2 linked regions of the Companilactobacillus allii genome follow. The protein of the gene in region 1 interacts with the protein of each later gene in a pairwise test. Links are inferred from orthologs where the notes say so. Each region holds a gene or a part of one and is shown in the gene's direction. Other genes may lie near its edges.

Region 1 (5,073 bases):
GAAAAGATGAGTATGACTAGAAAAGCAATTGCTAAAGCAATGCGTAATAGTAAAGACATCGCTCCACACGTTACAAGTTTTGATGATGTTGAAGTTTCAGTATTAATGGCTAACCGTAAGAAATATAAGTCAGTGGCTGCTGATAAAGGTATTAAATTAACATTCTTACCTTATATTGTTAAGGCATTAGTTGCAGTAATGAAAGAATATCCAGAATTCAATGCATCAATTGATAATTCAACTGATGAAATTGTTTACAAGCATTATTACAATGTTGGTATTGCTACAAATACAGAACATGGTTTGTATGTACCAAATATCAAGAATGCTGATTCTAAGGGAATGTTTGAAATTGCCAAAGAAATCACTGAAAATACTCAAGCTGCATATGATAATAAATTAAATAGTAAAGCCATGTCAGGCGGATCAATTACTATTAGTAACGTAGGATCAATCGGTGGAGGATGGTTTACACCAGTTATTAACCAACCTGAAGTTGCAATCTTGGGTGTTGGTAAAATAGCTAATGAACCATATGTTGACGAAGATGGAAACATTCAAGTAGGTAAGATGTTGAAATTGTCATTGTCATATGATCATAGATTGATTGATGGTGCTTTAGCACAAAATGCATTGAATTTATTGAAGAAATTGTTGCATGAACCAGACATGTTACTAATGGAGGGCTAGTTATGGCTGAGAATGTTATTGAAAAAGATACTGTTATTATTGGTTCAGGCCCTGGTGGCTACGTTGCCGCTATTAGAGCTTCAGAATTAGGACAAAACGTTACGGTTATTGAGAAATCAGATACTGTTGGTGGAGTATGTCTAAATGTTGGATGTGTTCCTTCAAAGGCTCTAATTACTGCCGGACATAGATTACAACAAGCTAAAGACTCAGCAACATATGGTATTACAACAAGTGATGCTGTTATTGATTTTGCTAAGACACAAGCTTGGAAAGACGAAAAAGTTGTTGCTCGTATGACAAGTGGTGTTGAAATGCTTCTTAAAAAGCATCATGTGGAGCTTATCAATGGTGAAGCTTATCTAGACAATGACAAGCAATTACGTGTTATGCCAAGTGGTCCTCGTCAATTTATGGACAATGGTGGCGGACAAACAATTAAGTTCAAGAATCTGATTTTGGCAACTGGAAGTCGTCCAATTGAGATCAGAGGATTTAAGTTTGGTACACGTGTTATTGATTCAACTGGTGGTTTGAACCTTCCTGCAGTACCAAAGGAATTTGTAATCATCGGTGGTGGTTATGTAGGTACTGAATTAGCAGGAGCATATGCTGATTTGGGTGCACATGTAACTATTCTTGAAGGATCACCACAAATTATTCCTAACTTTGAAAAAGATATGGTATCGATTGTTAAGAAGAACCTTGAGAAAAAAGGTGTAACAATTATTACTAATGCCATGGCTAAGAATAGTGAAGAATCTGATGATGGTGTTAAAGTGACTTATGAAATTGATGGTAAACCAACAACTATTGATGCAGATTATTGCATGGTTACAGTTGGTCGTCGTCCTAATACTGATAACTTTGGTCTAGAATTAACAAACGTTAAATTGACAGATAAAGGTTTAGTTGAAGTAGACAAACAAGGACGTACATCTGTTGATAACATTTGGGCTATTGGTGACATCGTAGCAGGCCCAGCTTTGGCTCATAAGGCATTCTTTGAGGCAAAGACTGTAGCTGGTGCTATCTCAGATAAGAACACTGAGAACGACTATATTGGTGTTCCTGCAGTCTGCTTTACAGATCCAGAATTAGCTACAGTTGGAATTACTCAAACAGAAGCTAAGGATAAGGGAATTGAAGTAAATGTTGCTAAATTCCCATTTGCTGGTAATGCTCGTGCTGTTAGTTTGGATGCTGCTGAAGGATTCGTTAAACTAATTGCTGATAAAGAGACTGGGACATTATTAGGTGGTCAAATCGTTGGACCTGGAGCAAGTGACTTGATCTCTGAATTAAGTGTTGCTGTAAATTGTCAATTGAATGCAGAAGATATTGCATTGACTATTCACCCACATCCAACACTAGGTGAGCCAATTCAAGAAGCTGCAGATATTTTAATTGGTTATCCAACACATATTTAACAGAAATAATACTTGGCGATGCATTTGCATCGCTTTTTTTGTTATATTAGTTATAGTGGATAAAATCTTGAAAGGAAGATCATACAAATGCAGGAGAATTATAGTTACCCGTTAAATCCAAAATGGACACAAGATGAAATTGTTAAAGTTATCGATTTGTATAGAGCAGTTGAGACTGCGTATGAACATGGGATTAAACGCGATGATTTCTTACAGAAGTATCGATTATTTCAGCAAGTTGTCCCAATGAAAATGGATCAGAAACAATTGGATAAAGATTTTGAGTTTGAATCTGGATATTCAATTTACCAAGTATTTAAACAGTGCCAGAAAACTTCAGGTAGTAGGAAAGTCAGGATCTATAATGGAAATAACAGCCAAAACAATTGATAAATTCGTTGTAAATATTTTAGAAGAGGTTGGTAACAGCCTGATTATTGATACAACAAAGGATAAATTGGTTGATACTAAACGTGATCGGAATGATTTAGTAACTAATTTTGACAAATCGACTGAGAAGTTTATTGTTTCTATGATTAAAGAGGGATATCCAAATTCTACTATTGTCAGTGAAGAGGGATTTGGTGACGATGTTAAAAATATGGATGGACTAGTATTTTTTGTCGATCCCATTGATGGAACAATGAATTTTGTTAAACGTGGTGATGATTTCGCCTCGATGATCGGTGTTTATTTAGATGGCAAACCTTTTGTTGGTGGAATTATTGACGTTATGCAAAAAAGAGTTTTTCATGGAGGACCAGAATTGGGAATTTATTGTAATGATAAAAAATTGCCTAATCCTCAAAATAAATCCTTACGTGAAGGTTTGATCGATATTAGTGCGCGAATGGTACTCAGTGATTGGCTCAATACTAAAGAAATCGTAAAGAACAGTAGTGGCCTTAGAGTGTACGGTAGTGCGGGAATTATCTTTGAACATTTATTGTTAGGAAAAGAAGTAATGTACATGTCATATTTGGCTCCGTGGGATTTAGCGGCTGGACGAGTATTGTGTGAAGGTGCAGGTTTACAGGTCACAAGTGTTGACGATACCCCTGTAAATATGCTAAAATCACAAGTCGTAATAGCTGGCACACAGAAAGTAGTTTCTGAAGTGCTTAAGACGGTTAAAAATTGTGACTGAACTGTGAATTACAATCACAGTTTTTTTATTGCAAATGATTATTATTGTCGTTTATGGAAGGAAGAAATACTTTGACTGAAAAAAGAAGAGAAGATATTAGAAACATTGCCATTATCGCCCACGTTGACCACGGTAAGACTACCTTAGTTAATGAAATGCTAAAACAATCGGATACACTTGGCGAACATTACCAAATTCAAGATCGTGCTATGGATACTAACGCAATTGAAAAAGAACGTGGTATCACAATTCTTTCAAAAAATACTGCTGTTGATTATGATGGCAAGAAAATTAATATTTTGGATACACCAGGACACGCTGACTTCGGTGGTGAAGTTGAACGTATCATGAAGATGGTTGATGGTGTTTTATTAGTTGTTGATGCTTATGAAGGAACAATGCCACAAACACGTTTTGTTTTGAAGAAAGCTTTGGAACAACACCTTACACCAATCGTTGTTATCAACAAGATTGATAGACCAGGTGCTAGACCTGAAGAAGTTGTTGATGAAGTTCTTGAACTATTTATCGAATTGGGTGCTGATGATTCACAATTGGACTTCCCAGTTATCTATGCTTCAGCAATCAATGGTACATCAAGCTATGACTCAGATCCTGCAAAGCAAGAACATACTATGGATCCATTGTTTGATACTATTCTTAAGACAATTCCAGCTCCTATTGATAATTCAGACGAACCATTACAATTCCAAGTTGCTTTACTTGATTATAATGACTACGTTGGTCGTATCGGTATTGGACGTATATTCCGTGGAACAATCAAGATCGGTGATAACGTTACGGTTATGAAGCTTGATGGTTCAACTAAGAACTTCCGAGTAACTAAGATATTTGGTTTCTTAGGTCTTGATCGTGTACCAGTTGAAGAAGCTAAAGCTGGAGATTTGATCGCCGTTTCAGGTATGGAAGATATCTATGTTGGTGAGACAGTTACACCGGTTGACCATGAAGAAGCACTTCCATTACTACGTATCGATGAACCAACACTACAAATGACATTCTTACAAAACGATTCACCATTTGCTGGCCGTGAAGGTACAGAAGTTACTGCTAGAAAGATTGAAGAACGTTTAAGAAAACAACTTCATACAGATGTTTCACTAAAAGTTGAGAATACTGATCAAGCTGGTTCTTGGTTAGTTTCTGGACGTGGTGAACTTCATTTATCAATTCTTGTTGAAGAAATGCGTCGTGAAGGATTTGAGTTACAACTTTCACGTCCAGAAGTTATCTACAAGAATATCGACGGTGTTAACTCAGAACCTTATGAGGAAGTAACAATTGATACACCTGACCAATATGTTGGTTCAGTTATTGATTCTATGTCACAAAGAAAAGGTGACATGACAAACATGGAAAGTACTGGAAATGGTCAAACTAGATTGATCTTCTCAGCACCTTCACGTGGTTTGATTGGTTACTCAACAGAGTTCTTATCAATGACAGGTGGTTATGGTATTATGAACCATACATTCTCAGAATACAAACCTGTTGTTAAGAATTGGGAACCAGGTAGAAGAACTGGTGCTTTGGTTTCAATCAATAGAGGTTCATCAACAACATATAGTTTACAATCAGTTGAAGACCGTGGAAAATTATTCATTGGTGCTCCAGTTGAAGTATATGAGGGAATGATCGTTGGTGAGAGTAATCGTGATCAAGATATCGCTGTTACTGTTACAAAGGGTAAGAACCTTACTAATACACGTGCCGCTGGTAAAGATCATGCTGCTGCAATCAAGACTCCTAAGGAAATGTCACTAGAACAATCAATTGAGTTCTTAA
Region 2 (2,957 bases), 980 kb from region 1 along the record:
AGACAGCTATGGTTTGGGATGAGAAAAAGGATTTCCGTACATTACTAGAAGCCGATAGTCGTGTTACTGATAAACTTTCAAAAGATGATATCGACGATGCATTTGATTATCATTGGCATTTAAAACATGTTGATGATATTTTCAAACGTGTAGGATTAGAATAATAATTTCGTTAAGAGATATTTGCATATGCAGATATCTTTTTTTGCATCTTTTTGAGGTACTCTAAATAGTATTATTGTTATTAAAAATTTGCTACAATGTAAAATAGATGTTTTTTGATAAATGTTGATAGATTAAGGATTTGAGGGATTAAAAAATTGGAAGATGCAATGTTAAAAAGTATGAATACAGAACAACAAGAGGCAGTTATTGCAACACAAGGCCCATTGCTTATCATGGCTGGTGCTGGAAGTGGAAAAACACGTGTATTAACACATCGTGTTGCATATTTGATTGAAAACAAAAACGTAATGCCTTGGCATGTTTTGGCCATCACTTTCACTAATAAAGCTGCCAAAGAGATGAAAGAAAGAATAAGTAAACTACTTGGCGAGTCTGCAAATGATGTCTGGGTCTCAACCTTTCATTCACTTTGTGTACGTATATTAAGACGTGACATTGATAAGATGGGCAAGTCCAGATCATTTACAATCTCAGATCCTTCAGAGCAACGTACTTTGATGAAGCAGATTGTTCAAAGAATGAACTTAGATCCAAAGCAATATGATCCAAGGGCAATTCTTGGGGCAATAAGTAATGCCAAAAATGACTTACTTACGCCAGCAGATTTTGCTCAAAATGCAAAATCTCCATTCGAACAAATCGTCGCTAATTGTTATGATGCATATGCCAAAGAAATGGAAAAGAATCAGGCTATGGATTTTGACGATTTGATTATGCAGACAAATATCTTGTTCGAGCAATGTCCTGATGTATTAGATTATTATCAAACAAAATTTCAGTATATTCACGTCGATGAATATCAGGATACCAATGAAGCTCAATATAAATTGGTTCAACAATTGGGTGCCAAGTATCGTAATGTTTGTGTTGTTGGTGATGCTGATCAGAGTATTTATGGTTGGCGTGGAGCTAATGTGAAGAATATTATGAACTTCGAGAAGGATTATCCTGAAGCGATAACTATTAAGTTGGAACAAAATTATCGTTCAACTAAGACAATTCTTGATGCAGCTAATGAAGTTATAAATAATAACTCTGAAAGAAAACCTAAGAACCTATGGACTGATAATGCAAAGGGTGACGATATTAACTTTTATCGTGGACAAAATGAGTCTGATGAAGCACTGTATGTGGTATCACAAATTAGAGACTTACTATTACAGAATTATAATTATGGTGATTTTGCAATATTGTATCGAACAAATGCTCAATCACGTGCTTTTGAAGAGAAATTCTTACAAGCCAATATTCCATATAAGATCATTGGTGGACACAAGTTCTATGATCGTAAAGAAATCAAAGATATTATGGCTTATTTGAGACTTGTTGCTAACCGCGATGACTCTATGAGTTTTCAGAGAATAATAAATAGTCCTAAACGTGGTATTGGACCAGGTACGATTGAAAAACTGCAAAGATATGCAGATGAACATGGTTGGTCATTACTTGAAGCATCTGAAAATATTGAATTATCATCCCTTCCTGCTAAACCAAGGAAGACCTTTGCTGCATTTGCAAAGTTGATCGATGATCTAGCTAAAGAGGCTAAGACGATTTCAATGACAGACTTGATGGATCATTTACTTGATAAGTCAGATTATGTTGATGAATTGAAACAACAAAACAACCTTGAATCACAAACTAGAATTGAGAATATCGAAGAACTCTTGACTGTTACAACTCAATTCGATCAATCATATGAACCAGATCCTGATATTGATGAAACTAGATTAGATTCATTTTTAACTGAATTATCACTAGTAAGTGATCAAGATGATTTAGAAGAAGATCAACAAGAAGTTACTTTAATGACACTACATGCTGCTAAGGGATTGGAATTTCCAGTTGTCTTCTTAGTAGGTATGGAAGAAGGAATCTTCCCATTAGGTCGTTCATTAATGAAACAAGAGGATCTAGAAGAAGAGCGAAGATTGGCATATGTTGGTATTACTCGTGCCGAAAAGAAATTGTATTTAACAAATGCCTACAGCCGTATGCTTTATGGCCGCCTTCAAACAAATCAAGTATCGCGATTTGTTGAAGAAATCGACGATAAACATATTAATTGGGTCAATAAAAATGCTGGTGGTATTTCGACAAGTACTACAAAGAATGAATCGAGTCTTCCATTTTCAAAACGTCGTCGTGCTTCAGCTTATCATTCAAGTTACAAGGTTGATGAAGCCCAAAAGGCGAGTGGTGCTCAAGGTGCTGAAAATGTCAGTTGGAATATTGGTGACAAGGTCGATCATAAGAAGTGGGGACAAGGAACTGTTGTCAAAGTTAATGGTAAGGGCAAAGATGCTGAGTTAGACGTTGCATTTGATAATGAAGGTATCAAGCGTCTGTTAGCCGAATTCGCTCCTATCAAGAAATCTGAATAATTTGTAAACCTAAGAGGTGAAAAATATGGCAGAAATCACAAAATCACAAGCTAATGAAGAACTAGCATCTCTAAGAAATCAGTTAAATGAATATCGAGATGCGTATTATACTAAGGATGCTCCATTAGTTGAAGATAATGTTTATGATCAACAATATAACCGCTTATTAGAACTAGAACAGCAATTTCCTGAATTGATAATGCCGGACTCTCCATCCCAATTAGTTGGAGATGTAACTTTACCAGACTTTAATAAGGTGACACATGATATTCCTATGCTTTCTATGGGGGATGTTTTCTCTGAAGAAGAGCTAGCTGAATATAATGGAAGAATTGAAAAAAGTGTCGGCGAAGAAATTGATTATAATGTTGAATTAAAAATTGATGG

Evidence for each region.
Region 2: the proteins of lpdA (region 1) and pcrA interact in binary tests that used the Escherichia coli proteins (3 or more experiments, as listed by UniProt). The link is inferred for Companilactobacillus allii from one-to-one orthologs.

The regions. Positions count from the first base shown.
Region 1 is NZ_CP019323.1:2,201,501-2,206,573, reverse strand. Bases 1-2,906 are described here. They hold lpdA (dihydrolipoyl dehydrogenase), read left to right. Parts: upstream 1-692; coding sequence 693-2,120; downstream 2,121-2,906. Other genes in these bases: BTM29_RS10885 (inositol monophosphatase family protein), read left to right, coding at 2,485-2,906; BTM29_RS10890 (UPF0223 family protein), read left to right, coding at 2,208-2,510; BTM29_RS10900 (2-oxo acid dehydrogenase subunit E2), read left to right, coding at 1-690. Also shown: more of BTM29_RS10885, read left to right, coding at 2,907-3,267; translational GTPase TypA, read left to right, coding at 3,339-5,073. UniProt on the Escherichia coli protein: Lipoamide dehydrogenase is a component of the glycine cleavage system as well as of the alpha-ketoacid dehydrogenase complexes.
Region 2 is NZ_CP019323.1:1,219,436-1,222,392, forward strand. It holds pcrA (DNA helicase PcrA), read left to right. Parts: upstream 1-344; coding sequence 345-2,570; downstream 2,571-2,957. Other genes in the region: purB (adenylosuccinate lyase), read left to right, coding at 1-164; ligA (NAD-dependent DNA ligase LigA), read left to right, coding at 2,596-2,957. UniProt on the Escherichia coli protein: A helicase with DNA-dependent ATPase activity. Unwinds DNA duplexes with 3'-5' polarity. Translocates on single-stranded DNA with 3'-5' polarity. Initiates unwinding more efficiently from a nicked substrate than double-stranded DNA.